Regions from separate parts of the Pseudoalteromonas sp. McH1-42 genome, predicted to be linked through region 1. Evidence: riboswitches for the same ligand, from Rfam matches in the RefSeq annotation. Region 1 holds a riboswitch; the other holds the start of a gene.

Region 1 (9,732 bases):
TTTTTCCACTGCACTCCAGAGCAAGCTGGTTACCACGACGCCATATCCAACCGACAGTAATAAAGTAGAACAGGCCCATCAATGGCAGCTGATATTGGGTGAATACCTGTATGACCAGACCAAATAACCAATCAAAATTCATGATAATGGTGCCTGAACAGACGAACAGCACCAGAGTCACCATCCAGGTTGCCTGTGAGCGTTTAAAGCCATGGTTTTCGACCAAAAATGACACCGGAATTTCGGTGGATGAAATGGTTGAAGTCAGCGACGCTATCGACATCAGCACAAAGAAAGTCAACCCGACGAATAAACCAATCTCGCCCATGGTCGCAAATAACTCTGGCAGAATCGCAAAGATAAGCCGACCTTCGCCAACCAGTTTACCATTTTGGAAAACTTCAACCCCGTTGTTCTGAGCGATAAACAAAGCCGGGATGATCAATAGCCCAGCCAGAAATGCTACGCCAGTATCCAGCATCGCCACACTAAATGTGAGTTTTGGCAGGTTTTCGTTTGGTTTCAGATAAGAGCCATAAATCATCATGCAGCCAACGCCCAGAGACAGAGAGAAAAACGCCTGCCCCATCGCTGCAATGATTAATTCAGGATCACCAATTTTGCTAAAGTCTGGCACTAGGTAGGCTTTGAAACCCGCGGCAGCGCCCTCTAACGTGCCCATGTAAGCAATCAAGGCAACAAGCAACAGCAGCAATAGCGGCATTAAACGGCGAGACCAGGCCTCAATACCGGATTTCACCCCTTGCAAAATAATCGCAGCGGTCAACAGCAGCATCAAAGGGGTAAAGATAAAGTTCCGTAAGGTTGAATCGCCCGACAAAAATTGACTGGCGGCATCCCAGCCAGTCAAACGTGCGAGCGGCTCAAGAGAATGCGCCAACATCCAGCCAGCAACAATAGAATAGAAACTGAGCATAACAATGGCACCGGCAAGACCGATGTAACCTGCAGACGCACCGATTTTAGGCTGCCTTTCCTGCCACGCCTGCTTGAGCGCTTTCACCGGGTTGGCTTGCGCCTGATGACCCAGATACAACTCCGTATACAAAGCAGGCAATGCCAGTAAGAATATGACGATAAAGTAGACCAGCAAAAACGCGCCACCACCGTGGTTCGCTGCCTGAGTGGGAAATCCCCAAATATTACCAAGTCCGACTGCCGCACCGGCTGCCGCTAACACAAAGCCCAGACGGCTTTGAAAACCTTCACGCACTTGAGCCATAATCGAATGCCAAGTTAATTATTGTTGTAGACTGGCGATTATACGCACTTGTAAACAAATTGCGAGTGTCAGTTCGGGCAAATCGGAACAGCCAACAGTGACAAGGGGTTATGCCCCCAGAACAGAGCTGGCCTGTCGGCCTTAACCTGGTACAGCAAGCTCGAAAGCACAGCTCAGCAAAGCTTAAAAACTCGAACCAGGGGTTTTCAAAAAAGCCAATTCTTCAACGCTCGACTCACGCCCTAAAATGGCATTGCGATGGGGGTAACGGCCAAACTGTTCAATGATTTTTTTATGCGCCAGCTCAAACTCATAGTTTGGTAATGATTTAAACAAGGCATCCGCCTGCTGATGTACGCTCAGACTTTCACTGTGCATGTAGGGTAAATACAAAAAGGTGCGCTGGGTTTTCTCTAGTTGCTGATCAAACCCTTTTTCAACGGCGTGCTGGGCTAAACACAAAGCCAGCGGATCACTGGCAAACGCTGCCGGCGTGTCGCGGAACATATTGCGCGAAAACTGATCGAGTACAATGATTTCACACAGCGCCCCCACCGCAGTCTTTCGCCATTCAGCCAATTCCCCGGCCACAGCCTGCTGGTGTATGTGGGCAAACCGCGTCGTGATTTTATTGTCGAACTGTATCGACTTTTGCCACCAATCCTGTTCCTGACATTCGACAAACCAGAACTGATAAATTTCCTGATATTCCATGGACACACCTGTGAGTAATTGATTTCGGTATCAGAGCGAGTATTACCCGCTCGTGATAAAGTGTCCAGTCTGACTTGCCAGACCCCTGAATTATGCCGCTTCCAGTAATCGGCTGTGGATCGCCTGCACGACTGCATCCGATTCCGTTTGCTCAACCAAAAAGCACAGATTATGGCGACTTGCACCGTGACAGATCAGGCGAATATTAAAATCTGCCAGTACCTGCATCAGACTCGCTTCACCATGACGCAGCTGGATCTCAGAGCCTATCATAGCCACCAGTGTCAAATTGTTTTCGACACTGACCTGACAAAACTCTCCCAGCTCATCCAGGCAAGCCTGCGCCAGCTCGGGGCGTGCGGCATTTGGCGCATTGTCCAGCGTCAATGCGACGCTAATCTCAGAAGTGGTTACCAAATCAACCGAAATATTATATGCACTCAGAATGGTGAATATACGTGCCAGAAAACCACTTGCAAGTAGCATTTCCGGGCTCTTCAGTGTTAAGAGGATCTGGTTCTTACGTTGTGTAACTGCACGGATCCCAGGTTCCGAGCGGTTGTTCTTTTCAATCCAGGTCCCACCAGCATGCGGGTCTTTACTTGAGCCCACAAACACTGATATTCCGCTGCGGCTGGCAGGTAATATCGTTGCAGGATGTAGCACTTTAGCACCAAAGGTTGCCATTTCTGCGGCTTCATCAAAGCTCAACCGGGCAATTGGCTGCGCTTTTTGGCACAAACGCGGATCTGTACTGAAGATACCTACGACATCCGTCCAGATATGTACACTGCGTGCTGCAATTGCCTCAGCCAGTAGCGCCGCACTGTAATCAGATCCGCCACGTCCCAACGTGGTGGTTTGTCCCTGATTATCACTGCCTATGAACCCTTGCGTGACCACCACTTGCTCCTGCAATAAGGGGATTAAATGAGCCTCGGCGGCTTCACGTGTTGCGTCAATATCTGGCACTGCCTTACCAAACTGGCGGTCCGTTTTAAGCACCTGTCGCACATCAAATCGGCTGCAGGCGACCCCTAAATCTCTCAGTACCTGAGTAAACAGATAAGATGAAAAGCGCTCTCCAAAACTCAGCATTTCGTCACACTGCTGTGCATCCAGCGCAGGTAATTGAGCAAGTGCGTGAAAGGCATTCCGTGTTGCATTAAACCCCGCTTCCAGATCAGCATCGAGCGTTAGACGTGCCAGAATACTCTGTTGAATATCCATAACAGACTGAAACAGTGCCTGGCGTGCCTCTGCGTCGACTTTTTGCTGCGTCAGAGTTACCAGGTGATTCGTCACACCGGCGCTCGCGCTCACGGCCACAACACGCACATTCGGATCATCGTGGACTATCGTGGCGCATCGCTGCATGGCTTCGAAGTTTGCAACACTGGTGCCACCAAATTTAGCAACGACATACTGGGAATTCATTTTATCTCCTTGGGATCACACTGGGCGATCAACATCAATAAGGAGAACTTGGCAATAGGATGGACTAACCATAAAGAAATGACCTCTGCCAGAAGCTCTCCACCTGAAAACGGTGACAGTCCCGAGGATTCAACCTCAAGGACCGAAAAATCACGCTGACGCAACCTGACTTTTCTCGGCGAGTACTTCCCTCACTGATGGTCACGGGTAATCGTCACCTCACATCAGCTACCTAAGCATCGCGCCTCTTCTGTTTATTTTGCCAGGGTTTAACTGAATCCTGGCAAAATAAAAGCCCGCATTTTAAGCGGGCTTGAAAAAGGTATCTTTTAGACGTCTAGGTGTCAAGCACAAAATTGCCCCTGTCACCAAAGTTTAAATAAATTGCCCCATAAAATAGGCGCCCGCATAGCCCGCCGTATAGGCAATTAACAAGTACAGGCTCATTCTTAAGTAGCTAGTAAAAGTTAGTGCTTTTACTTTACTCATGGCAATGATCCCCGCGGCAGAGCCGATAATCAGCATGGAGCCACCGACACCCGTTGCATAAGTAAAAGTCAGCCACTGCTGAGGGCTCATGACAATGTCCGCCTTTAACAACGCAGCCGTCAGAGGTACGTTATCTACCGCAGCACTCATCAGGCCAACGAGGTAACTGGCATACTGAGGATCAATGAATTCATACAACTGGGTAAACATATTCAGGACACCCACCTCTTTCAGTGCCCCAACCAGCAACAATACACCGACGAAAAACAGCAAAGTGTCGTACTCTATCTCACGAATATAATCGATGATCTTTTTGTTGACGTCTTTCTTGCGCATCAGAAACTGCGCCATCAAAAACATCACTGACAGGCCACACAGGAAAGTCAGCATAGGTGGGACTTGATATTGCACGCTCAGGTACAGCGTGGTGAGTACGGTAGTCATAAAGATAACGGCAATCGTGATGTCCGTTTTCTCTATCCGACGCAGCGCTTGCTTTTCGAATACCAGTTGATCTTTCATGCCAATGGACAACAGCGTAGCCAGCAGCAACACACTGACAATCGAAGGCGCAACCAGCAGCAGGAGATCGGGAATGGTGACCTTGCCAGCCAGGAAAATCATCAGTGTCGTGACATCACCGGTGATGAGCGATACACCGCCTGAGTTAACACTAAAGATGATCAGTGTGGCATACTTAATCAGCTTTTTCGGGTCGAGTTTGAGTGACATGACCACAGCGAGCGAAATAAGTGTCGCAGTAATGTTGTCAGAAATCGAAGAAAACAAGAAAGCAAAACCGCCAACCAGGAACATCATTTTACGTTCGCTGATCTGAGTTGGCATCACACGATGCACAATGTTTTGTATAAAACCTTTGGAATTAAGGTAAGCAACAAAGGTCATCGCAGCCATCAGGAATAACCACAATGTGGCGATTTCCAGAATGTTGTGATCGAGCCGATGTTGTATAGTTTCTGAGCTTTCGCCATGGATCGGAGAGATAAATAGGATAATCCAACATAAAGTGCCAAAAAAAAGGGTCGTTTTGGCCTTGTTTACATGGATAATATCCTCTATAACGATAAGCACAAAAGCGACCGCTATCAGGGTTAGGATAATGGGCGTGACCATATGCGTAAACAACCTGTAATTAAAAGTAAAAATTGTGAAGAGTAACGTAATCGGCGCGGAGTCTAACACTTAGCAGCACACTGTGCCATGAGTAGTTACACATTATGACAATTTTCTTACCTGATACCGTCACAAAATTGATACACACTGGAAAGCTATGATCCCAGCCAAAAAAGTATTAAATACGCTGAATGAACACTGGGGCGTCCTGGAGCTGCTTTTTAAACGCTTTAAGATGGCCGATTTCAGCCTAAAAGATGTGCAAAACATCATCAAATTGAAAAACCCAAACTGGTCAAGTGAACGTATTTATAGAGAAACCAATCGGTTACTAAACCAGGAAATAATTATTCCTCTGGCCAAATCATCGCAACTCGAAATTAACCGAGCCGTGGCCGACTTCGCTAGTTTTTTATTACAGGAAGAACACCTTGGCCTGGCTGAAGAAATCACAGTATTAGTTAAAGATCTGCAACGACTGGGAGAACGCTTGGCCCAGGCAGGCGATGAAGGTGATCACAGTGAGCTGCGTCGTTTTAGTCGTATTATGGATGAGCGCGTGCGCAAAATCGTCAAGCTGTATCATCATAATGAAAGCGCCATCATGAACCTGGTGGAACAGGCCAAATCAGATCAAGGTAATCTGTCTTTGCAAAAACGCTATCGCGCCGTGATTGAAGCATTTGATGAATATATCGAGCCAATGCTGGAAATGGTCGATATCCACGGGCCCTTCCAAGCCTGCTTTACGACTATAGAGCATCAGATCAGTGAACAGATCGCGCAAATCGAACAACTTGGCCGTGGTGCACAGGACAAACGAATGCTCGAGCAATTGCGTACCCGGATCCTCGATATGCACCTGATCGGGCGTGAGAGCTTAGGTAAAAGTGCCGATATGCTGATGCCACTGCGCGAAGAACTCAGACGCAACACACTCATTACCCGCCAGGCGGCAAAAGTCCTAGGCTTGGTCCGTAAAAATGGCGTTGATCGTATGCTCAGCCCGGTGCAGCCCTACTTTGTCTCAGACATACAGCGTTTCAGCCTGGGTCAGCAACGTCATATGGTGGCTTATATGGCCAGCCTTAGCGAGTTCGAACACGAGGAATATCAATTGCCGGATCAGCAGGATGTGCCTGCATATCAAAGCCCCAATATTCCGGATTATTCGGACGTGCGTAAATCGTTTAAAGGGTCCGGTAAAAAGCGTACCGCCTTGCTTAGCTTTTTGAGTGATCAATATCCGGCACTGGAAGCGGATGAAATGCTGTTCCTGTACCAAAAGCTGATCAGCGATCCAGAACTCGATATCGCCCAAGACGAGCAACAACAGACAATGCAAATCGCCAATACCCGCATTCGACTTTATCCGTTCAGTGCAACGGACAAGCAATCAGATAACCAGAATTAGTACATACCATGACACACATTAATTTAGACGAACTCAGTCAGTTACAGGCGATCAATAAGAAATTGGTCAGTGGCTATCATATCAGCGAGCAGGACACGACACAGTGGCAAGAGTTGGATCAACACATAGAGTCGTATCAGGCACTGTTCAGCGCCCTTGGCCACGACCTACAACACGACAGTCGTGGCTTCTATTATCTGGCCAGCGATGAAAGCACACCTAACATGGGGAAGATCTCCCGTGCCATTGCCCTGACTGTCTTTATCCTGATCGAGCACTTTGCCAACCAAGGTAAAGACCCGCTACGTGCTTTGTTTGACGAAGTACTGGATTTAGAGCTAATGCAGACTCTGGTTCAACTTAATAAACATCTGTTTGATCAGCTTGAGATTTTCTCAGGGTCCGATCTTCGCAAAGACGTGTGCCTGCGTATGGTTCGCCTGGGCCTGGCTCGCGAAGTAGAGCAAGGTTTCTCGCTGCTGGCACCGATATATCGCTATATCGACGCGTTGATGGAAGTGAACGAAGATAACTACGACACACTTGAGGAAGAAGTATGAACAAGCTGTATGGTCTCAGTAAACTCGCCCTGCTCAACACCGCAGGCTATGCCAAGTGTGTGATCCCGCTGAATAAAAGTGCCTCTATCTGTGCCCCAAACAACACAGGTAAGAGTTCAGTGATCAATGCGCTGCAATTCCCGCTTATCAATGATTTACGCCTGACCGAGTGGGATGGTCACGACCTGGAAGAAACCCGCAAGTTCTACTTTTCAAGTGATCAGTCTTACATTCTGCTAGAAGCGAATCTGCCTCATGGCGACGTCGTCATCGGCGTTGCGGGGTTAGGCAAAATCGCCGGTTATGCGCACCAGTTCTTTTGCTATAACGGCAAACTCAACTTGGATGACTTTACCCAGGGAAAAAGCATCATTAAATACACCAAGTTGTTTAATCACTTGCAGGAAAAAGGCTTTAAGCCCGTTGAGCTTAAAGCGGCCGAACTGAATGCCTTGCTGACGGGTGGAGCAACGCCGTACGATGGTGACATCAACCTCAAGATGATCCCGCTGAACAACGTCCAGGATGCCGCGGTATACAAAGAGATCTTCCGCCGAATTCTGAACCTGCATAAACTGGGTGCCCATGATGTCAAACGCTTTATGCTCAAAGTCTTTGAGCGTCATATGTCCAACTCCAAAGTCGACTTTTATGAAGTGTGGCGCCGTGCGTTTGATAAAGTAAACCGCTCTCGCCGTGAGCTCAATGCCCTGGAGTCCATGCAGGAACCCATTGCCGCGCTGGAGCAAATGATTGAGGGCGAAGCGACCCTCAAAGGCAAACTTGCCGCCTACGCACCTAAGCTCGATAAAGCCATAGTGGAGTTCGATGAGTATCAGCAGAGCCAGATTAGCGAACTCAATGATCAACTTGAGAATATTGAGCAGGAAAAACGCGAGTTTGAAGAAAAACAGCAGCTCTATGTGCAACAGTCGCGTGATATTGAGCGAAAGCAAACACAGATAGAACAATGGTTTACTGACTACCACGCGCTCAAATCTGAGTTCGAGCTCACCAACCATGCAACGCTAAAAACCAACCTGACGCTACTGAAAAAAGAGTACGAACAGCTGTCGTTCTCGATAAACAGTGCACAAGGCCAGAGCCTCCACACACTGGACTACCGTATTGGCGAAACGCAAAAGCAAGTCAAGAGTCTGAAACTTCAGTTGAAAAACCTCGAATTCAACCTCTTTACCCGCATGCGTGAAGACCTGTCACTGAAAGAAGTAGAAGAGATCTCTCGGATTCTGAACCCAGATATTTTGTCTTTTGCCACTACAGGGAAAGGCGAAGTAGAGATCAGTGATGACGACGCTTTTGGCGACTTCCTTGCGCAATTATCTGCGGCAGTCAAAGGCGGTGAACTTAAGCTGCCCGGTGCCACCATTAAGCTTAAAAAGCTGGCGCCGGTGCAAATGCAAAGCGGCGAAAACAAAACCCAGCTACAGGCGCAGCTGGACGCACTGCAACAGTCACTGCTAGAACTTAAACAACAGCGCGAAGTATCTGCCAATGTGGCCGAAAAACAACAAGAGCGTGATGCACTCTACGATGAACTAATGGCCACCGAAGCGGCATTAAAGCGCTTTGAGCAATTTCAGACCATGGCACAGTCGGCTGAAGCACAGCAGGCATTACAGGAACAGCTACAAGCTGAGCGCGAGCAGGTAGACGATTATTTACAGGATGTGCAACGTAATGCCGGGTCAATTTCAGATCGCCGCTCTATTATCAAGAGCAAGCAAGATCTGATCCTGCGCCAGGCGGATCGCCTGAAGCAAGTAAAGTCTGAACGCATCGATCATTCGCTTGACTTATATAGTGGCAAACAAACACCTTACCCGATTGAGATTAAGCTGGACTTCGACAACCTGGCCGAAGTGATCCATCAATTTAACAAAGACTGTCAGGAACTACGTAACCTGGATGTCAATGTGCGCAATACTTACCTGCACATCTACAACGCCGGTATTACTAAGTTCGACAACGAGACAGACGATGCGACCAAATACGCTAAGCTCATCAGCGCCTATCACAACATAGATAATGAGCGTGATGCAGTTGAACGTCAGGCCCGGGTAGCACTCACTGAAGTCGCCGCAACCATCAAAGGTCTGCGTGAAGACTTAGATCGCCTGCGCCGGGAAATGAACAGCTTTAATAAAGGGATCAGTCAGCATCGCATCTCAAACCTCAAGGCATTTAAGATCAACGTGATCCCAAGAAAGATGCTAGTTGAGAGTATAGATACCATCATCGCAACATCCGACTTATACGAACAGGGTGAAAGCTTTGACTTACTCAGCGAGCAACCCGCCGACAGCAATGCAGTCAACGAAGCCAAAGATCACATTATCAAGCTAGCCAGCGACAAAGCTGGTCTGACACTCACCGATCTATTTGATATTCGCTTTGAAGTGGTAAACCGCGCTGGCGATACGGAGCATTTTGACAAAATTGACTCTGCCGGCTCAAATGGTACTCGGATCACCATTAAACTCCTGTGCGGTATGTTGTTTATCCGTTACTTACTGTCGGATCAGGAGCAGGCAATGTATCGCATTCCCATCTATATTGATGAAGCAGCCGATATTGACCCGCAGAACCAAAAGGCGATCATCGAAACCGCCCTCAGCTTTGGCTTTGTGCCAATTTTCGCCTCGGTTAAACCGCAAATAAGCTGTGATTATCTGGTGCCGATCCGCAGCGTCAATCAGGGCAGCCAGAACTGGGTTGAC
Region 2 (22,044 bases), on a different contig from region 1:
AGTCGATTACTGCATGAGCTGGAGAAAATTGCCTGGACGCAGAAGGCGGAAGAGCTGGTGCTGTTTGCCCGTGAACGTGCTTTAGCCTTTTATGAGCGTCACGGTTATCAGATGATTGAAAAAGCCCATCTGTCTTATGGCGATGTACAACATTGGAAAATGGTTAAGCAACGGCCCTCAGAGCCTGGCTGGTTCCGCCATCCACAGTGGACCCAGGTGTTACAGGATACCTGGCGAGAGTCGATCCCTATCAGTGATGCGATGGGGATCAAGGTTGAAAGTTACACCGACTGGCAGTTTTCAACCCGCGCAGATCTGAAAGCGAATCTGAACCTACATAATTCGATGTTTGCCGGATCGGTTTACAGCATGGCCACTTTAACCGGGTGGGGCGCGACGTATCTGGCGCTCAAAGAGCTGGCTCTGGAAGGCAATATTGTGTTGGCAGATGCTAATATTCAGTACCTTAAACCTTTAACCACGGCTCCCAGTGCCACAGTCACATTGGCTGATTGCAGTGGTGAACTGAATGCGCTCAACGAAGAGGGTAAAGCTAAGTATCGTGTGCCGGTGAACATCTACGACGGTGACGTGTTAGTTGCGAAGTTTGAAGGCCTGTTCGTGGTCATCAAATAATGCGCGGATGGCCTGCCTATGCAGGCCATCTTGGTTGTGCTTAGAGCAGATCGGTTACCGCAATACCCAAACCCAGCCGCTGAATGTGTGCGTTGTAGTCAATCAAGCTCTCGCCATAGCCATTAAAATACTGCACATAGCCTCGCACTCGTGAGGAGCCAAGCAAAGGAAACGACCAGTCGAGTTGCACTGCACCATGGTTGTCACTGTTGAAGTTGTTACGGGTCATAAAACCAAACTCATGGTCGCCGTGACGATAAGCACCACTGAGCTCAAAATAGCCCATGTACTTGTGAATATCCGGGTTATCATCTCCTTTTGCAGCCAATGGCTCGGGCTTGTCGTCCTCAGGTAGGCGGTACCAGGGTTTAAAACTAAACACGAAGCTTTCGTACTCCCAGATAAAGTTTGCATAGAGGCGGTTCCAGGAGCGAGAGTTAGGCTGGCTGCGGCCATTCGACTGGTGTGATGCGCCTAAAATGATGGCCATTTCATCGCCCCACAAAACATTGTCATCATCCAGGAAGTTGATCCAGAAGATCTCCGGTTCGTAATTGGTTTCACGGAATGGCGAGGAGATATCTTTGTTGTATAGCTGCCAATAGGACTGCAATGTGACCCCGACATACACCGCCTGATCTTTGTCTTTAAAATGGCGATAAAGGGGCACTTTCATCGATATTTGATATTTGACTTCCATGTGGTCGAGTGGCTCCCCTTCTTCTTCCTGAATGGCCTTTAAGCCATCAAATGGGCGAGAGTTGGGGTTTTTTACATAAGTCACGGGCAGAATGTAGTTGCGATTGTGCGGTGTCAGCACATTGCGGTTGTTTTCTGTGACCATTTCTCGTGCCATGCGGCGATCCAGTTTGCTGAGGCGTGTCTCTTGCAGCTTCTGACAGTAGAGTTTGAGCTGCTCAATCGTTTGTTGTTGATCACCCGCAATGATCTCATTCAGCACACATTGTTTTATCAACTCCAGATCGTCCTTCGCGTTTTGTTCATTGGCGAGCAGGGCAGAAGGGGTTAGTAAAGATAAAAAAGCGAGTATCCTGAGTTTCATAGGCAGTGCAGTCCTTAGTCAAAAGCAAATTATCATCATAGTATCATGGCAAAGAAAAAACTAAGAAGGGCAAAATTGTCAGCAATATATTTAGTCAAGGAGTGGTTGGTTGATTTTTGTTCAACTTGGCGTTAGGTTAATTAGGCACACTGCATAAAAGGAGATTGAAATGAAAATATCATTGAACAAAAAAAGTATTAAGCAACTGAGCAATAACCAACAACTGGGCCTGGCTCAGACACCGCATGTAGCTGGTGGTGCATCGGGCCATCCGGCTTGTGAATCACTAGGTTGTGATACCGCGGTGTTCCTTGGGTGTCCGACTGGTCGAGATTGTTATTCTGGACGCTTTGAGATCTGCATGCCAGATTAATACCAATTTCATTTAATACGTCTTCAATTTGACGGAGCAAATAGGCGCTATCTGTGTTAAAAATTTCTCATTTAGAATCTTTACCTAAGGTATAAGTTCGCAAATTTTTGCCTCACCTATATGGACGAAGGTGCCTCAGCGATAGCAGGGCGCGGGAGCGGCGTTATTGACTATATTTTCTCGCCTCAAAATGGGACGGTTAATTAAGCAAATTGGGATAAAAAGGCCGGCGGCAACTTAGGTTGCCGCCCCACCTTAGCAAGTGAGGATTTGCTCACCTACTCTCACGCATTCGTTACTTCATTCTGTCGTCATCTAATCTGGACCCCGACCAATTCGTATGAATCCACTATAGTTCATAGTAATTTGTGAAAAATTTATATAATTCAGTACCCTGGTTGACACTGGCTGAGGCAAAATGCAAGATCGCAATGGCATCCTGTGTCAAGGTGAGGCTATGCAGAGGCGTTTCCGATAAATACTGCTCCATGCGCAAAATTCGCGCAATGCATTCCCCTGCTTTGATGTGTTCACCGAGCTGTGCTTTATACTCCACCATGCCACCCATGGGCGCATAGAAGGTCAGGTAATCTTTCAGTGCACAGGCGTAGCGTTTGATGTTCTTTGGTTGATGGTTGCCATCTGTTATCACTTCTTTGTGTGTCAGGTAGCTGAGGATGCTGTTGGCATCATGCACGGCTTCATCCAGATCAATTTTTTCCTGTGAACCTAATTCGACAGTGAAGGCTTCAACGGGCACGGCTAAGTCTCGGCCTTGTGCCTTTAAGGCTGTGCTGAGTTGCCACCAAGGGCAGAAACTGGCTTCATCCATCGCACCGTCAAATTCATTGGGGATCAGCAGCACATGAGGAATGTCAAAATAGCGCGCGCTGTCTGTGGCGTATTCTGGGCAATATAAGTGCTTCGCCGAGATAGGGCCAGTATGCAGGTCCAGTACAATATCAGCCTGATGCGCCAGCTTCTGCAGTGTGAGTGCAATGCGCTTGCCAGTTGTTAGTGTATGTGCCGGCGCATCAAGCAACGCATCGGTTGCCTGACACAGTTGTTCGCGGAAGGTAGCGATAAGTGCCGCATCGGAAGCTTCACCGTGCTCAGCAAGGCAGCGCTGTACCTGATCACTGTGGTCATGGTACATGCGATTCCAGTTCATGCCGGTAATGGGATCAAATCGTCCCAGCGTAAACTCCCCCGATTTTTGATTACAGCCGATCGGGTTGGCATAGGGCACCAGAGTGATGTCACCCGCCAGAGTGAGGTGCTTTAATTGTTCAAGCAGTGCATAAATCACTGCATTGCCTTGTACCTCCGCGCCGTGCATATTGGCCTGAATGTAGACGCTCGGGCCTGTGCCATTACCTTGCAAACGGTAGACCGGGATAGTCAAAGGCAGGCCATTGGCGATTTCACCAACCTGAATATGTTGCTGTGTGATAGTGTTCATAGTTACCTCAGATAATAGTCGGCGGTTTCGCTGTGACGAATACAGGACAATTGGCCCTGAGTGAAAACGTACTCTGCGGGCAGCTCATGACACAGAAAGTACGGCATGCTTTCTGTGAAGCCATAAGCACCACACTGGTCAAACACCAGCCAGTCGCCATAGCCGAGATCGTCAGGCAAGTTTTGTGTACCAAGGTGATCCAGGGCTGTACATAATGGGCCATGCAAATGATACTGGCGCTGAGCAGTATCAGATGCACGTAGTGCCTGCGCTGGAAAGGCCTGGCTGGTCACGGCCGGTCGCAACAGGTGGTTGATGCCACCTGCAAGGATGAGCTGATGTTCGTCGTAATTGCATTTTTGTTCCACCACCGGGTTAAGGTAGTAGCCACACTGCGCCACGGCGTAGCGACCCAGCTCCATCCATAATTCCTGCACGCCCGCTTCGGCTTTAATTTTGGCCAGACTAGCGATGACTTGATCCCAATCGAGTGCCTGCTGGCCTGACTCGTAAGGCACCCCTAATCCGCCACCCAGATCTAAGATCCTCAGGGTCATACCCAGCTGCTGGCTCAGCTCAGTCAGTGGGGGCACCATTTGTTGCCACAGGCTGGCCAGCTTGGTGGCGTCGAGCATGTTACCCCATTGAAAAATATGCAGACCTGCAAAATCCAGTGCAGGGTAGTCACGTAAAGTCAGTTGCTGCCATTGGTCACAGCCGAGCCCAAATGGGGTCAGGCTGTCGCCGCCAAGTGGATTTTTGTCTCCTGCCGGCCAGCGCAGCTGCACGCGAAGTAGCACAGTTAGCGTCAGCTGATGCTGCTGTGCTGCGTCGTTCAGCCAGCGCACTTGATTCAGGCTTTCAGCAACAAAGGTGGTGACACCAGCATCGAGAAAATGCTGGATCTGGGCCGGGGACTTGGCCGGCCCGGTGTTGAGTACGCGTTCGGCCGCAATGTCCTGGGCCAATACCTGTGTGAGCTCTCCCCGGCTGGCAACGTCAAAGTTGAAGCCGGCTGTGTCCAGTGTTTTGAGGACACTGGATAACGGATTGGCTTTAACGGCATACCAGAGCTTGACCACGTTTTGGGTGGTCAGGTGATTAACATGTGCGCTCAGTGCATCCAGGTCGTAGACGAAAAATGGGATGTCCAGATCAGGGCACAGTGCAGTCAGTTGCTCACGCAGTGGCGTACTCAGTGTGGTCATTAGCGTAGTACCTCTTCGAGTTCTAACGACGCATCACTTTGTTCGTCACGGTATTTCACAATTAGTGCACAGGACATGCTCAGCCCCTGTGCTTTGGCCCAGTCACTGGATGCTGGACGCGACCCCGGAATCACAATGGCAAAAGGCGGAATGGCTTCCCCTTTTTCCAGGGTACGCTCATTCACACAGTCATACACTGGAATGCTGGCAGACAGGCGAACACCCGGTGCCAGCACTGCACCGCGTTTTACGACTACGCCTTCAACCAGCACACAGCCTGCACCAATGAACGCATCGTCTTCAACCACGACCGGGCTGGCACCGACTGGCTCTAATACGCCGCCAATCTGAACAGCAGCACTTAAATGCACATTTTTACCAATCTGGGCGCAAGACCCAACCAGTGCGTGGCTGTCGACCATAGTACCGGTATCAATGTATGCGCCAATGTTGACATAGGCTGGTGGCATAATGATAGTGCCAGAAGCAACATAAGCACCACGACGTACGCTGCTGCCTCCGGGCACCATACGGACGGCATCTTCGGCGGCAAAACCACGGGGAGCCAGATTGTCTTTGTCTACAAAACCACCCGGGTATTCGGTATTTTGACCCGCACGGAAAGCCGCTAAAATACCTTCTTTGACTTCGACATTAGCATGCCAGTTGCCGTGTTCGTCTTGGTTTGCAGCACGTTGTGAACCATTTTCTAAATTATCTAATAGTGTTGACCAGGTCATAGGGAGCCTCTTAATTCCAGGATAAAATCTGTTCGTTCGCAGCATTCAGTGCCGCATGATTGGTTAATTCCAGATGTGTGAGCGGTGGCCTCAGATGGGGCGTCGTCAGCGTGCCCTGTAAATGCATCAGTGTCTTTACCGGGATAGGGTTGGCAACGGCAAACAGGCTGCTGATGGCATCGGCCCAGGTGGTGAATAGGTTAGGGCTGGTGCCACTGAGCGCACGGCGGACAAATTCGGCAGTTTGGCTGGGCCAGGCATTCGATGCCACAGACACCAATCCGGCTGCGCCTGCCTGTGCAAAGTAAGGCAGCAATGCATCATCACCGCTGTATATCGCTAGGCTGGGTAAGGCGCGACGAAACGCTTCAAACGTGGCTATATCACCACTGGCTTCTTTGAGCGCCCACAGGTTGTCATGATGTGCCAGATTCGTCAGCACTTCAGGTGCAATGGCAACGGCGCTACGTCCTGGTACGTTGTAGATCATGCAGGGGACGTTTGCTGCACTGAGCAGCGTATCAAACCAATGGGTCTGACCAACAACACCGGGTTTGGCGTATAATGGGGAGCCGAGCAACAGCGCGTCGATCTTTTGGGTATTACAAAACTCGACCCACTCCAGCTGAGCAGCCAGATTGATGCCGCCGACGGCAACCATAATAGGTACCTGAGGCGCAAGTGCACAGACAAACTCAACGATTTTTTTCTGCTCGGGCAGAGTCAGGGCCAGGCCTTCTCCGGTACTGCCAAGCAGTAAAATACCATTGTTAGCCTCAACTTGCTGAGCAACGAGTTGCTGTAAACTGTGATAATCGACCTGATCGCACGCGTCAAAAGGCGTGACAAGGGCCGTCCATAACGGGTAGTCAGATAACTGATCAGATAACTGAATGTGTGATTTCATCTCTACCGAACTTCTTGCTGGTCCGGTAGTCAGGAAAGTGTCCTACTCCGAACCGTTTAAAATTCGAAGAGCAATGGACTTAAAAAGAATAGGCTGCTGGCCATATTGTTTCTAAGACCAGAAGCTCTCCACCAAATGTGTTGGTGACAGTCGCTGGGATTCAACCCAGTCGCCCGAAGCAGTACGCAAGCAAAGCGCAGTGCTTCTCGGCGTTAATTCCCCTCTTTGAGTTTCACGGGAGTTTGCTCTCCTCCACTCAAATACCTGAATAACGCACCTCTTCCAGCCCTAAGACGTCCACACTTTTTAGATGCATGGCCGTCTGGATAAAATAGGGTACGGGCGCATTGAAACATTTTGGCCGTCTGGGTGTCAAGTCACTCTCAGCAAAAGTTTGAAATTTAATCTAAACTGGGAAAGAGTCTGGCGCCTGGATGATCTGGCTGGTTTTTGGGAGGGATAATTTGGACAATCTGGTTACACGCTATCGCCTGAAGTACCTGGTCGCGCTGGTGATCATGTTGCTGGTGTTGACGATGACGACGGGCCTGACCTTGTATCTGCTGGAGCAGCAAAAGCAGGTTGCCAGAGTGATCAATGTTGCAGGTATGCAGCGCATGTTGTCGCAAAAGGCGGCATTGCATCTGGAGTATGTCATCATCATGCGCGAACACAATGTGACGGCAGATCGTCAGGCACTGAACAATGCGCTGCAGCTTATGCAAGCGAACCATGATTTTTTGCTCCTGCGCGATGGCGAGCAATACAAGCACCTGAATGCAGAGCTTTATCAATGGTATTTTGCGCAGCCGGGTGATTTGGACAAGCAACTAAGACAATATGTGGCGTTGTTGTCCGGGGTTGCCAATCAGCCTAATTTGGATCAGATCCAGGAGATCCATACCCGCTCTCAACTGTTGTTGCAGGACTTAGATCATGCGGTGTTGTTGTTTGAGCAGTTCACCAATGAAAAGCTTGAGAAACTGAGAAACCTGCAGCTGCTAATGTGGTTACTGGGGTTGGCTTTGCTGCTCGCTGAGATTAAGTGGATATTCTTCCCCATGGAACGCAGTATCACCAGCGCGATAGACCGCTTGCAGCAAACGCGTCTCAAAGCAGAACATGCTAATCAAAGTCGCGCCATGTTTCTGGCCCGTGCCAGTCATGAATTGCGGACACCCTTGCAGGCCGTGCTGGGGTATCTGCATTTGTATCAGGAATCACAGCGTGACAGCTACCTTGCCCAAGCGAATAAAGCGGCCCAGCAACTGAAGGCGCTGATCGCGTCTGTGGAGGACTACAATCGCTTGTCTGACGAACAGCAACCAGAGTTAAATTGTCACCCGGCCAGGCTGACCGATACCCTGGGTCAGCCTGTTGCTACTTATCGTCTGTTGGCCAGAGAGAAAGGCCTGGATTTTAGCTATCACTTTAGTAGCCATACCGAAAAAATATTTGCCTGTGATCATGAACGCCTGAGCTGGGTCATTGGTCAGCTACTCGATAATGCTGTTAAATTCACCGAGCAGGGCACGGTGAGGCTGTCCGCCCGCGTGGAGCCAGTCAATCCGGAAGAAGATGAGTTGAACTGGCGTTTTTACTGTGAAGTAGAAGACAGTGGCTCCGGATTTAACGTGGCGCAGATCAAAGCGTCTGCATCGGGGACTAGCCCGGACGGGCACCATTATCAGGGGCTGCAACTGGGGTTAGCGCGTTGTAACTTGTTGCTGGCGATTATGTCTGGTGAGTTGACTTTTTTACCCTGTGAACCGCATGGCACAAAAGCATCGCTGAGCTTGCCGCTGAAGCGACTCCCGGAGCCGGAGCCGGTAAGCGGACTGGCCCGCCATAAAGTGTTGTTGGTGGAAGACAATCAATTGAATGCCAAAATCATTGAAAAAATGTTGGATAACATGGAGCTAACCAGTATTCATGCGAGCCATGGTGGACAGGCCATAGAGGTACTGGCGCACCAGTCTTTTGATGTGATCCTGATGGATCTGAATATGCCGATTATGGATGGTTTTAAAGCCATTAAAGAGATCCGTCAGACGCTGATGTTGTCGACGCCAATTTTGGTACTGACTGCGAATACCTCAGAGCAGGCCATTAAATCGGCCGTGCAGCTTGGCGCGACCGATTATTTGTTTAAGCCTGTTGAAAAAGGGGCGCTGGAGCGCGCCCTGCACAAAATTCTGACCCTTAGCGACGCAACTTAATGTTGCCAACACCGACTTCGATGTCCAGGCTATGCTCACCCTGGCCATGATAGCGTAAGGTTTCACCGACCATGTTGCGTTCCGTTTCTGCGTTACCTGGCAAGTCGGATAGCTTGGTTTTGCCGACTCCGGAATCGAATCGCACACGTCGGAAGTCTTTGGCGTCTGTTTCTATCGTGACATTGCCGACTCCCACTTCGACATCGGCATCATTGTTTAATCCGAGTAGTTTGACATTGCCGACATCCACTTCGACATCCAGCTCCATCGACTCAGGGACTTTTACTGTCCAGTGTTGTTTTACATATTTACTGTTGAGGTGCAGGCTAAGCTCGTTGCCTGCCCGGTGGCTTGCCAGCTGCAAGTCTTCCAGTGCATCCGTCACTTTATCTATGTCATGCTCGACGGGTTCGAGTTCAATGGTGACCTCGATGGTTTTGCCTGAATGCGTGTGTGTTTCTAATTTACCAATCGGAAACTGGATCTCGAGCTCTGTGCTGTCGGCCAGTTCAAAAGAGTGTGTTAATGTGCGTGACTCTTTAGCCTGAGCGGTGGCACTTAGCACCAACAGTGCCGCAGTTATCAGTTTTTTTCTCATCCTGTTGTTCTTCCATTCTGTCGTATTGATATCTGTATGACGCGGGCTAAAACACAAAGGTTTAAAAGCGACGTAAAAAAGTCGCTTTATAAGTGCATCACTTGACCCGTTGAACGGTGAACCCTCGTTCAGCTAGCTGAGTAAGCAGTCCATGCTGCTGGGGTAAATGTAGCGCACCCACGGCGATAAAATGCGCTGATTTGGCCAACCTAGGTGTCAATGTCGCTACCCAGTTGTTATTACGCTGAATGAGCATGACTTGCTCGGCATGCTGACCATACTCGGAGTCATCAAAACTCAGTTTATAAAAGGTATTTAGTTTCTGATAATTGCCTTGTTTCCAGGCTGTTATCATTTGGGTGAAGTATTGCTCAAAGTCCTCAACTTGCTTCAGTGTATCGGCTATCATGGCGTCGTTTTGAGCGCCCAAAGTACTGAATAAGCCCAGTTGTTGCTCCAGGCTTTCCAATTCCATAATGGGCTTTTTGATGTGGGTGGCATACTCGATTATTTGCTTATCAATGCCATAATCTTCACTGAATCCCGCTTGTTGATATTCCAGTTGCAGAATGGTGAGCATAACAGACCAGGGCTGATAGCTTTCAAATAGCGCGATATCGATTTTGCGCTTAGAGAGGTAATCTTTCACTTGTTTATAGGTCACCGGAGACAGGCTGGTTTTCAGTGTACTCCCCGGTTTTTGCTGCATAAAAGGCAAGGTTTTGCGTTGTAGCTCCAGGGGGCTAATGGCTTCGGTATTGAGTTCGACGACCACTGTCTGGCTGCTTTTTATGGCGGCTTTTATACGCGGATCCAGGCCGTGCATTGCGCTATCTCCAACGTGCACAGTACCAAACAGATAAGACGTGATACCGTTTTTTTCTACACTCCATAGTGCAGGCTGCGCGATAGCACCCTGACTGAGGAGCAACAAAAAGAGTGCACAGATAAACTGTGTCAGACGAATAAAGTGAGGCATGGTTCCCTCCAAATGTTCAAAACTGGGCACATCATAATCAATTCCCGGAGTAAATCATAAAAATTTAATGTTGTGATGAGCAAGAATGAATCGTGTGGGAAAAAACGTTCACTTTAGTTTATTCCAGATAGGGAGTTAGATTTTGGTATTTTTTATCCTTTTTTTTGGTGTTATTTTGAATTTTATTTTGTTTTTGCGTGATTTGCTTAAGGAAATGAGCATAATTTTTAGGGTTGACTTGTCGGGGGCCTACGGGTTACTAATAGAAAAAGAGCACAACAGAGCGCTTAGCGCGTGTGCAAGGTATTCGTTTTTTCAGAAGAGCAGTGACATGTTAAAAACAGTTTCTCTACTAGTCGTGATTATCAACGTGGTGATTATTATTACCGCGGGGGCTGGTTAGTGCTGTTCGAAAAGTATTAGCAAAAAGCCCCCCGCACTGAAAAGTTCGGGGGGCTTTTTCGTTTTAGGGCCAAATTCAAAGACAAAGGGCAATGGGCAAAACAATGACAGGCGCACAATTGGTAATAGACATGTTAGTAAAACAAGGGGTGAGTTCAGTATTCGGGTATCCGGGTGGTGCCATCATGCCGATTTACGATGCGTTATACGGTGCGCCACTGAAGCATTACCTGACGCGTCACGAGCAAGGCGCCGGTTTCGCGGCGGTTGGCTACGCCAGAAGTACAGGCAAGCTGGGTGTGTGTTTTGCGACCTCAGGTCCGGGCGCAACCAATCTGGTAACGGCGCTGGCTGATGCCATGATGGACTCAGTGCCCTTGCTTGCGATCACCGGACAAGTGCCTACCGCAGCGATTGGCTCAGATGCTTTTCAGGAAGTCGATGTCTTGGGCATGTCGTTGTCTTGTACCAAGCACAGCTTTATGGTCGAGCGGGGTGAAGACCTGGCTGAGGTGTTGCAACAGGCCATGCACATTGCGCAGTCGGGCCGCCCCGGCCCAGTATTGGTTGATATCCCTAAAGACATCCAACAGGCACAGGTCCCTGTTCATGGCTGGCAGGCCGAAGCGCATCAGCCAACTCCGCTGTCGAGCTTTGAGTTGGACAAAGCTAACGAGTTGTTAGCTCAGGCGAAAAAGCCGGTTGCTTATGTGGGGGGCGGTGTTCACAGTGCAGATGCACAAGCTGAGTTGATGGCCTTTTTGCAGCGTACACAGATGCCTGCGGTGTCGACCTTGAAAGCATTGGGCAGTGTAAAACCTGATTATGCCTACGACCTGGGTATGTTGGGAATGCACGGTGGTCAGGCTGCCAATCTGGCAGTGCAAGAATGTGATTTGCTGGTTTGTATCGGTGCACGCTTTGACGATCGGGTAACTGGTAATCTGGCTAAGTTTGCCGCCGCGGCCAAAGTGATCCACCTGGATATTGACCCGGCCGAAGTTGGTAAGCGTAAACCTGCCGCGGCTTCACTGATCGCCGATTTGAAAGTTTCATTGCCTTTATTGCAGGGCGAATTGGCCCCGGCGCCGTGGCGTGCTCATATCAGCGCACTGGCTGAGCAGCACGCCTGGCGCTATGACTATCCCGGTGACAAAGTGTTTGCACCTTATTTACTCAATCGCCTGAGCCGCTTGATGCCGGATACTGGGGTGGTGTGTTGCGATGTGGGTCAGCACCAGATGTGGGTGGCACAACATATGCGCTTTAGTCACCCCAGTAACCATCTGAGCAGTGGGGGAGCCGGGACTATGGGGTTCGGTTTACCGGCTGCCATTGGTGCCCAGGTTGCCCGGCCTGATGACATGGTGATCACGGTCTCTGGCGATGGCTCCATCATGATGAATATTCAGGAGCTGGCAACCATACGACGTAATAATTTACCGGTCAAAATTGTCATTCTCGATAACCAACGTCTGGGTATGGTACGCCAGTGGCAGCAGCTCTTTTTCGATGGTCGCTACAGTGAGACTAATTTGTCAGACAACCCGGATTTTGTGCAACTGGCGGCTGTGTTTGGGATCCCGGGTCAGACCATCATCCGTGCTGATGAGGTCGATGGTGCAGTTGATGCACTACTGGCTTCCACAGGACCTTATATATTGCATGCCTGCATCGATGACAAAGAAAATGTCTGGCCATTGGTACCGCCAGGCGCGGCTAATCATGAAATGCTGACGCAAACGCAGCAGCAAAACTAAACTTATTTCCTTTGACGGAGCGAATACCATGAAACATCAACTCACCGTAGCGGTAAACAATCAAGCCATCGCAGTCGAGCGTTTTTTGCGCGTCGCCCGTCATCGCGGGTTTCGCCTGACACAACTAGAGCTCCAGGGCCACGAAGAGTTATTTCACGTCAAAATGACAGTAGATAGTGACAAACCTATCTATCTATTGACGTCACAATTAAATAAGCTTGTTGAAGTGCAATCAGTCGATCTGCACACACTACAGCAGGCAATATAATAAATAAGGTTTTAAATAATGACACAAACTTCACAATACATTTGGCACAACGGCGAATTGATCCCATATGAGCAAGCAACCACGCATGTGCTCAGTCACGCCATTCATTATGGTAGCTCCGTATTTGAAGGGATCCGCGCGTACGATACGCCAAAGGGTCCGGCTATTTTCCGTCTGAAGGATCACATTCAGCGTTTATTTGACTCGGCCAAAATCTATCGTATTGAGATCCCTTACACGCAGGAAGAGATCATGCAGGCGTGTAAAGACGCGGTGGCAAAGAATGGCTTCACTAATGCCTATCTGCGTCCATTTGCCTTTTTAGGCCACGTTGGTCTGGGTGTGCATCCAAAATCACACCGGGCCGAGGTCACTGTCGCAGCGATGGAGTGGGGCGCATATCTGGGAGAAGGTAGCCTGGAAAATGGCGTTGATGCATGTGTTTCCTCCTGGCAGCGTCTGGCACCGAATACCATGCCAACAGCAGCAAAAGCAGGTGGTAACTACTTGTCGTCTCAGCTGATCACCGCAGAAGCCAAGCGTCACGGTTATGTTGAAGGTATCGCACTGGATGTCAATGGTTATTTGAGTGAAGGGGCTGGTGAGAACCTCTTCGTGATCCGCAAGGGTATCATCTATACCCCGCCAACCACGGCGAGCATTCTGCCGGGTCTGACTCGTGACACCATTATGCACCTGGCCAAAGCGCGTGGTTATGAAGTCAGAGAAGAGCCAATCGCGCGTGAGGGTCTGTATCTGGCAGACGAGTTCTTTATGGTGGGTACCGCAGCTGAAGTGGTACCGGTGCGCAGTGTTGATCAGATCCAGGTGGGTGATGGTCAGCGCGGACCTATCACCGCAGAATTGCAGCAGGCTTACTTTGATCTGGTGAAAGGACAAAGTGAGGATCCGCAAGGCTGGCTGGATTACGTAAACGATTAAGGCCAGCACATTAACGCATACTTGCCGGGCTGACTGGTCCGGCATACATATTTTGGAATGAGGAAAGCCGTTGCCAGATGGGGCAGCGCAAACTGGAAAAGGGGTCAACATGGCAAAGTTACGCAGCAAAACAACCACTGAAGGCAGACAACAAGCAGGTGCCCGTGCATTATGGCGCGCCACCGGGATGACCGACAGTGATTTTCATAAGCCCATTGTGGCGGTGGTGAACTCGTATACCCAGTTTGTGCCCGGGCATGTGCACCTCAACCAACTCAGCGAATTGATGGCGGACGCTATCCGCGAAGCCGGCGGCGTGCCGCGCGAATTTAACACCATTGCCATTGATGATGGCATTGCAATGGGCCACGGCGGCATGTTGTATTCCTTGCCGTCGCGAGATTTGATTGCTGATTCTGTAGAATATATGGTCAATGCGCACTGTGCGGATGCCATGGTGTGTATTTCAAACTGCGATAAGATCACCCCGGGGATGCTGCTGGCGGCACTGCGGTTGAATATCCCGGTGATCTTTGTCTCTGGCGGACCAATGGAAGCGGGCAAAACGCGCCTGGCTGATATCGACATTAAACTGGACCTGGTCGATGCCATGGTCAAAGGAGCCGATCCCAGCGTCAGTGATGAAGACTCAGATAAAGTTGAGCGTTCAGCCTGTCCAACTTGTGGGTCTTGTTCCGGGATGTTCACGGCTAACTCAATGAATTGTTTATTGGAAGCGCTGGGACTGGCATTGCCGGGCAATGGCACCACGCTGGCCACGCATGCCGATCGCCGTTTCTTATATGAAGGCGCAGCAAAGCGTATCCTGGCGTTGTGTGATGAGTATTATGGGAAAGATAATGAGGCGGCACTGCCGCGTAACATTGCTAATCAGGCCGCGTTTACCAATGCGATGACCTTAGATATTGCAATGGGTGGCTCATCTAACACAGTATTGCACTTGCTCGCCGCTGCAATAGAAGGGGGAGTTGAGTTCGATATGGCTGACATCGACCGCTTATCTCGCACAACCCCCTTCTTATGTAAAGTGGCACCGGCAACGCCGCAATATCATATCGAAGATGTTCACCGGGCCGGTGGCATTATGGCTATCCTTAATGAACTGGCCAAAGCTGACAAACTCGATCTGGCGGTGGGTCATGTTGCAGGTGGCACGCTGGGTGAAGTTATCAAGCGTTGGGATGCGACCGATCCGGCCAATGAGCGTGCTCAAACTTTCTATCGTGCTGGTCCCGCAGGCATACGCACCACCCAGGCAATGAGTCAGGAATGTCGCTGGGACGAGCTGGATCTGGATCGCGAGGGTGGCTGTATTCGCAGTGTTGAACATGCATTTCGTCAGGATGGCGGGCTGGCGGTGTTGACCGGCAACCTGGCACTGGACGGGTGTATCGTTAAGAGTGCGGGGGTGGAAGATGACATGCTGTGCTTTGAAGGCACGGCTGTGGTGTTTGAATCTCAGGACGATGCCGTTGAAGGGATCCTGGGTGGCAAGGTGAAAAAGGGCAATGTCGTGGTGATCCGCTACGAAGGCCCAAAAGGTGGGCCAGGGATGCAGGAAATGCTGTATCCAACCAGTTATCTCAAATCTATGGGACTGGATAAAGACTGTGCTTTATTGACGGATGGTCGCTTCTCCGGCGGGACGTCTGGTTTGTCGATAGGCCATGCCTCTCCTGAAGCGGCCAGTGGGGGGGCGCTGGCACTGGTAGAAAATGGCGATATCATTCGCATTGATATTCCAGCACGCAGCATCGACGTCTTGCTGGATGCACAGCAACTCGAGGCACGCAAAGAGCAGCAGGCGGCCCGTGGCAAAATGGCTTATAAACCATTAGATCGTCAACGCTATGTCAGCCCGGCTTTGAAAGCTTACGCCTTATTAGCTACCAGTGCTGACAAAGGTGCAGTACGCGATTTTGAGAAGCTGGAGGCATTGAGTTAATCATGGTGGCAAAAGAGCTCGATTATTTTCGTGCTGTAGTGCAGGCCAATGTCTCGCCGCTGGTCCGGGAAACCGAGGTCAGCGAGCTGAGCGGGCTTTCAGCCCGGCTCGGACATCAGATCTGGCTCAAGCGCGAAGACCAACAACCCGTCTATTCATTCAAGCTGCGTGGGGCGTATAACAAACTGAGCAAGCTTCCTACTGGCAGTTTGGTCGTTACAGCATCCGCTGGTAATCATGCGCAGGGGGTGGCATTGAGCGCCGCACACCTGGGCCATCGCGCCATCATTGTGATGCCAGTCACGACACCTGAGATCAAAGTCAATGCAGTGCGTAATCAGGGAGGCGAAGTGGTGCTGCATGGTCATCACTTTGATGCCGCTCAGGAGTATGCGCAGTCTTTGTGTCAGTCACAAGGGGGTGTATTTGTGCCACCGTTCGATGATAAAGAGGTGATCATTGGTCAAGGCACCGTCGCACGAGAGCTGATGCAGCAACTTCATCATTTGGATGTGGTCTTTATTCCGGTGGGTGGGGGCGGTTTGCTGGCTGGGATGGCGGTTTATATCAAGTCTTTGCGTCCGGAGATCCGTGTGATTGGCGTGGAAGCGCAAGAAAGCGCCTGCCTGAAGGCTGCGATGGAAGCCGGGCGGCCGGTGGAGCTAGAGCGAGTCGGCAGCTTTGCAGATGGTGTGGCGGTGAAGCGCATTGGCAGTGAGACTTTTCGTCTTGCCGAGCAGTTCTGTGATGACGTGGTCACGGTCAGTGCAGATGAAATTTGTGCGGCGGTACAGGATATTTTCGTTGAAACCCGCGCTATCGCTGAGCCTTCCGGGGCACTGGCCACGGCCGGGCTTAAAAAGTGGTGTCAGGAGCGCGACGAGCGGGGCTTAACACTGGCTGCTGTGTTATCCGGTGCGAATCTGAATTTTGACCGCTTACGGTATATTGCTGAGCGTACGGCACTGGGTGCACGCAGTGAAGCCCTGCTGGGTGTGACCATAGAGGAATCCAAAGGCAGCTTTAAGCGCTTTTGTCACACTTTGTCTGGCCGGGCAATCACGGAGTTTAATTATCGTTACGCCGGTGGCGATACCGCACAGATCTTTGCAGGGGTCGGTTTACGTGGCGGTGAACAGGAGTTGCAGGAGCTTAAAACCAGCCTGAGTGAAGCGAATTACCAATTTACTGACTTGTCCGACAACGAATTGGCTAAGCTACATATCCGCTATATGGTTGGTGGCAAGCCGCCGGTAGCACTGAGTGAGCGGTTATTTCGCTTCGAGTTTCCAGAGTATCCCGGCGCTTTAGCGCGCTTTTTAGAGACCTTAGGGAGTAACTGGAACATTACCTTGTTTCACTATCGTAATCATGGTGCCGCGCAGGGGAATGTGCTGGCGGCGTTTGAACTGGGCGCACAAGACAGCGCCCGGTTTGATGAGCATTTGCAGCGTCTGGGTTATCAGTACCAGGAAGAGACCGACAATCCGTGTTTCAGGCAGTACCTTCAGCATGACATGATGCAGGCGGATCGCCGCGTCAGCTAGTTTTGCATTCCGTCCGGCGCCTTCTATAGTTGTAACAGGGCAGGCTCCGGGCGCGTATCACAATGAGTTATCATCACTTTGTATTGGCCATAGCGCTGTGGTGGAGCAGTGCGCTTAGCGCATTGGAAGAGGTGACACTACAACTCAAATGGACCCATCAGTTTCAATTTGCCGGTTATTATATGGCCCTCAACAAAGGTTTTTATCGCCAGCAGGGGTTAAACGTTAAAATCGTGCCTGCCGATCCGGATAACCCGGATGAGCAATTTAAAGTGTTGTCAGGTCAGGCGCAATTTGGCGTGACCCACTCAGGTATTTTACAACAACGCTTGCAGGGCAAGCCTTTGGTGGCCCTGGCCGCTATCTTCCAGTCTTCTCCTTATTGCTGGATGGTACGTGCAGATAGTGATATCTATGTTCCCAAAGATTTTGCGGGGAAAAAGATCAGCCACCTTGGAAGAATTGAGGGGGCTGAACTGGTGGTGATGCTGGAGCGGGCGGGGATAGACGTCCCGCAGTTACCCTTGTATGCCGGGCTGGAACCGATTAAAGACTTTGTTGCCGGGCGCTTTGATGCCTTGCAGGTCTATATTTCCAATGAGCCTTTTAAGCTGGCACAGCAGGGCACAGCCACCCGGCAGATCTGCCCTAAGCACTTTGGTCTGAACGTCTATGCGGACATTTTATTTACCTCGGAAGATGTCCTGAATTATCGCCCGCAAACGGTTGCCCGCTTTCGCCGTGCCTCCTTACAGGGCTGGCGCTATGCCATGAGTAACCCCGATGAAGCGCTGGCGGTCACTAAAGCTGAGTATGCAACCACCAAGAGCATTTCTGCGCTGGCAAACGAGGCCGATAAGCTGATGCCCTTTATCAAAGCGCCAGGCATTGCACTGGGTGCCATGTCTCAGGCTCGCTGGTTGTGGATTGCTCAGCTTTATCGGCTCGATCTTGCTGACTTTCATGAACAAAAACATCAGTTTCTTTATACCGAACCGGATCAGGAAGAAGATAGCTGGTCTTGGATGTTGACCCTTGCAGCGATAGTGGGTGTGATCTGTGTGCCCATGTACATACATTTGATCTTCTTTCGTCATCGGCGTTTTACTTTAAAATAACCGCCTGTACTTTGCGAGATGGGCGCAAGCGCATACAATGAGCGCCCTTTAGTTAGTTCGGTATCGGTGGCCAGCATGCACAGTTCCTTTTCCTCTCAGTTTTTAGCCCTGGATGCGTTGCTCACAGACACGCGTCGCTACTGGCAATTACTGGCATTCGATCATACCGACATTCCCTGGCCTGAACTGGAAGAGGCGTTGTTGTCATTGAGTGATGAGGACGTGACGGCACTGGATCGGGATCCTGAGTCACTGATAGCGTTTCTTACACCTTATATTCCAGTATTACACACGCTCCCAACGCTGACGGCGCTGGCATTGGAGGTCGCGAGTCGACCTGAGTTTCCGTTTTGGCTCAGTAACGGTATCAAGGGCCGTAAGTTGACTCAGTTACAGGACTTCGTTGCGCAGGTATATCAGCCAAAGCTGCCAGTGCTGGAGTGGTGCGCAGGTAAAGGACACCTGGGCAGGTTGCTGGCGTATCTGGGCGCAGAGCATGTTGACAGTGTTGAGCTACAGGCGGCCTTATGCCAGCAAGGTCAGCACAGTGCCGAGCAACAAAAGTTGGCCATGACCTTTCATTGTGCCGATGTACTTACTGATCCGATTGCACAGTATTTTCGACCACGACAGCAGGCCGTTGCACTGCATGCCTGCGGTCGATTGCATCAGACCTTTATGGAGCAGGCGAGCGCTGCACAGTGCGAGCAGATCAGCCTGTCACCCTGCTGTTATCATCTGTTTACTGAGCCCACCTACCAGCCGATGAGTGACGTTGCAGCGCACAGTGCTTTGGATTTGTCACACAGTGACATGAAACTGGCGTTGCAGGAGACGGTTACTGCGCCAGGAAGAGTCGCGAAAGTACGTAAACGAGAGGTCCAGTGGCGGCTAGCCTTTGATGCGCTGCGCCGTGATGTGACTGGCGATACTCAGTACCTCAGTGTGCCCTCCGTGAACAAGGCGATTTTTTCCGGACCGTTTGTTGATTTCTGTCACTGGGCAGCTGAGCAAAAGCAGTTAGACTTACCGGCACACTTTGATGCTGACTATTACCTGGCACAAGGGCGTGCACGTCAGCGTATCACTGAGCGCATCGAGCTGGTGCGCCATGCCTTTCGTCGCGCCATAGAAGTGTGGCTGGTGCTCGACAGGGTGTTATATCTTGAACAGGCTGGGTATGATGTCAGCCTCTCGGAGTTTTGTCATAAATCACTGACGCCAAGAAATATCTTGATCCAGGCTACACGGTGTCAATCAGCAAAATAAGGAAAAACCATGTGCCAGTCTGACAGCCAGCTGCAACATCTGCTCAATAATAATCGCCAGTGGGCGAAACAGACTCAGACCAATAATCCGGAGTTTTTTGCCAAATTATCCATGCAGCAGAATCCCAATTATCTCTGGATTGGCTGCTCGGACTCCCGGGTGCCGGCCAACCAGATTGTTGATTTGATGCCGGGAGACTTGTTTGTCCACCGCAATGTGGCCAACGTGGTGGTGCATACCGATCATAACTGTTTGTCTGTGATGCAGTACGCCATTGAGGTGCTGAAAGTTGAACATGTACTGGTCGTGGGTCACTACGGCTGTGGTGGGGTACGTGCTGCTTTGGAAGATGCCCGTTTGGGTTTGATTGATAACTGGCTACGCCATGTCGGCGATGTCAAAGAGATGCATCAGGCGATGCTCAGTGAAATACACCCTGACCAACGCTGTGATGCATTATGTGAGCTGAATGTGATAGAGCAGGTCAGAAACGTCTGTCGAACCAATGTGGTGCAGGATGCCTGGGCGCGGGGCCAAAAGTTAACCATTCACGGTTGGGTGTATGGTCTGGCGGATGGCTTGCTCAAAGAGCTGAATACTCAGATAGAGCAGGAAGAGCAACTGGCAGCGCACTATGAACGGGCCCTGGTCGATCTGGCCAGGCGATACCAGTTGTAGGGATTACTGTTCTGGCTGGTCGCTGTCTTGTGCTGCCAGCTTAGCCTCTAGTTCGGCGACTTTTGCTTCGAGTTCGGTGAGCTTTTCACGGGTTTTGATCAGTACTTTGCTCTGAATATCAAACTCTTCACGACTGACAAAATCCATTTCTGCCAGTTTATTCTGAATAGCCTGTTTGGTTTTGCTTTCAAAAGTGTCTGCAAGGTTTTTCACACCTTGTGGCATGTTACTGGAGATCTGCTTGGCGATTTCTTCAATTTTTGCTGGGTTGATCATGGGCTGGCCTCTAAGCTTGATTATTGTCTCTATCTTACCTAAAGCGGTCACCGGTTAAAAGCGCTTGGGATCCACTTGAGCATTACGGTAAACTTAGCAGCTTATTGACTAAAGGTGATCACAGAATATGAAACTGAACCCGAAACAAGACGAAGCTGTTAAGTATATCAGCGGACCCTGTCTGGTACTGGCCGGTGCCGGCTCTGGTAAAACCCGGGTGATCACCAATAAAATTGCTTATCTGGTACAAAAATGTGAATACAAGGCGCGTAACATTGCGGCAGTGACCTTTACCAATAAGGCTGCTAAAGAGATGCGGGAGCGGGTTTCACAGACGCTGGGTAAACAAGAAGCCAAAGGCCTGTGGGTATCGACCTTTCATACGCTGGGGCTGGAAATCATAAAAAAAGAAGTGAAAACGTTGGGTTATAAGCCTGGTTTTTCTTTGTTTGACGATCAGGATACGAATCAGTTACTGGCCGAATTGACAGAAAAAGAGCTGGATCGTGACAAAGATCTGCTTAATCAGCTGAAAATGCAGATTGGCAACTGGAAAAACGAACTCATCCAGCCTGAGCGCGCTATCCGAGAAGCCAGAGAGGCACAAAAGGCGTTATTTGCACAGCTTTATGCTCGCTATCAGACCCAGCTTAGGGCATATAACGCGTTAGATTTTGACGATCTGATCATGATCCCCACCTTATTGCTAAACAGTTCCGTCGAAGTGCGAGAACGCTGGCAGGCCCGTTTTCGTTATCTGCTGGTGGATGAGTATCAGGATACCAATACCAGCCAGTATCAGCTGGTAAAATTGTTGGTGGGCGAGCGCGCCCGCTTTACCGTGGTAGGGGATGACGACCAGTCCATTTATTCATGGCGTGGTGCCAAGCCACAAAACCTGGTATTGCTGAGCAAAGATTTTCCGGGGTTACGCCTCATTAAGCTGGAACAAAACTATCGCAGTGCCGGGCGGATCCTCAAAGCGGCGAATATTCTGATCGCCAATAACCCCCATGAATTCGACAAAAAGCTGTTCAGTGAACTGGGCTATGGGGATCCACTGCGTTTGATTGCGACCCGAGATGAAGAACATGAATCCGAACGGGTCGTAGCCGAGATCATTTCGCACAAGTTTATGAAGCGGACCAGCTATCGTGATTACGCCATTCTGTATCGGGGTAACCACCAGGCAAGGGTGTTCGAAAAAGCCCTGATGGCGAACCGCATTCCTTATAAAATTAGCGGCGGTATGTCGTTTTTTGCTCGCAGTGAGATCAAAGACATCATGGCGTATTTGCGCCTGCTGGTAAATCAGGATGATGACAATGCTTTTTTGCGGATCGTCAACACGCCACGACGTGAGATAGGGCCCGTTACCCTGGAGAAACTCGGCAGTCTGGCCAACGATAAACACATCAGCTTATTTGCCGCGTGTTTTGAGCCTGAATTACCACAGCGCCTCAGTGGTCGCGGTCTGAATGCGTTGATGGGATTTGCCCGTTGGGTGGTTGAATTGAGTGACCGAGCAACCAGGGGAGACACACTCGAAGCGGTCAAAGATATGGTGCGAGAAATCAATTACGAAGCTTATTTGTATGAGTCATCGCCCAGCGCGAAAGCCGCCGAAATGCGC

The links. Region 1 has a riboswitch for lysine ahead of lysC (lysine-sensitive aspartokinase 3). Riboswitches for the same ligand answer to the same signal wherever they lie in the genome.
Region 2: linked by a shared signal. The riboswitch ahead of dapA (4-hydroxy-tetrahydrodipicolinate synthase) and the one ahead of lysC (lysine-sensitive aspartokinase 3) in region 1 are both predicted to bind lysine.

The regions. Positions count from the first base shown of each region.
Region 1 is NZ_JAKRFU010000030.1:34-9,765, reverse strand. Features, by position in the region: gene MHN31_RS21215 (sodium-dependent transporter) at 1-1,243, opposite strand, end outside; gene MHN31_RS21210 (DUF924 family protein) at 1,427-1,957, opposite strand; gene lysC (lysine-sensitive aspartokinase 3) at 2,048-3,394, opposite strand; lysine riboswitch at 3,479-3,652, opposite strand; gene nhaD (sodium:proton antiporter NhaD) at 3,770-5,017, opposite strand; gene MHN31_RS21195 (hypothetical protein) at 5,175-6,431, shown strand; gene MHN31_RS21190 (hypothetical protein) at 6,440-6,991, shown strand; gene MHN31_RS21185 (ATPase) at 6,988-9,732, shown strand, end outside.
Region 2 is NZ_JAKRFU010000013.1:164,430-186,473, reverse strand. Features, by position in the region: gene MHN31_RS13615 (bifunctional GNAT family N-acetyltransferase/hotdog fold thioesterase) at 1-636, shown strand, start outside; gene MHN31_RS13610 (phospholipase A) at 677-1,699, opposite strand; gene MHN31_RS13605 (hypothetical protein) at 1,869-2,072, shown strand; gene MHN31_RS13600 (succinylglutamate desuccinylase/aspartoacylase family protein) at 2,422-3,534, opposite strand; gene MHN31_RS13595 (PLP-dependent decarboxylase) at 3,537-4,742, opposite strand; gene MHN31_RS13590 (2,3,4,5-tetrahydropyridine-2,6-dicarboxylate N-succinyltransferase) at 4,742-5,482, opposite strand; gene dapA (4-hydroxy-tetrahydrodipicolinate synthase) at 5,493-6,389, opposite strand; lysine riboswitch at 6,503-6,679, opposite strand; gene MHN31_RS13580 (response regulator) at 6,854-8,608, shown strand; gene MHN31_RS13575 (hypothetical protein) at 8,592-9,206, opposite strand; gene MHN31_RS13570 (TraB/GumN family protein) at 9,304-10,185, opposite strand; gene ilvG (acetolactate synthase 2 catalytic subunit) at 10,692-12,347, shown strand; gene ilvM (acetolactate synthase 2 small subunit) at 12,376-12,615, shown strand; gene MHN31_RS13555 (branched-chain amino acid transaminase) at 12,634-13,557, shown strand; gene ilvD (dihydroxy-acid dehydratase) at 13,667-15,523, shown strand; gene ilvA (threonine ammonia-lyase, biosynthetic) at 15,526-17,070, shown strand; gene MHN31_RS13540 (ABC transporter substrate-binding protein) at 17,133-18,188, shown strand; gene MHN31_RS13535 (methyltransferase) at 18,264-19,457, shown strand; gene can (carbonate dehydratase) at 19,467-20,135, shown strand; gene MHN31_RS13525 (accessory factor UbiK family protein) at 20,139-20,411, opposite strand; gene rep (DNA helicase Rep) at 20,539-22,044, shown strand, end outside.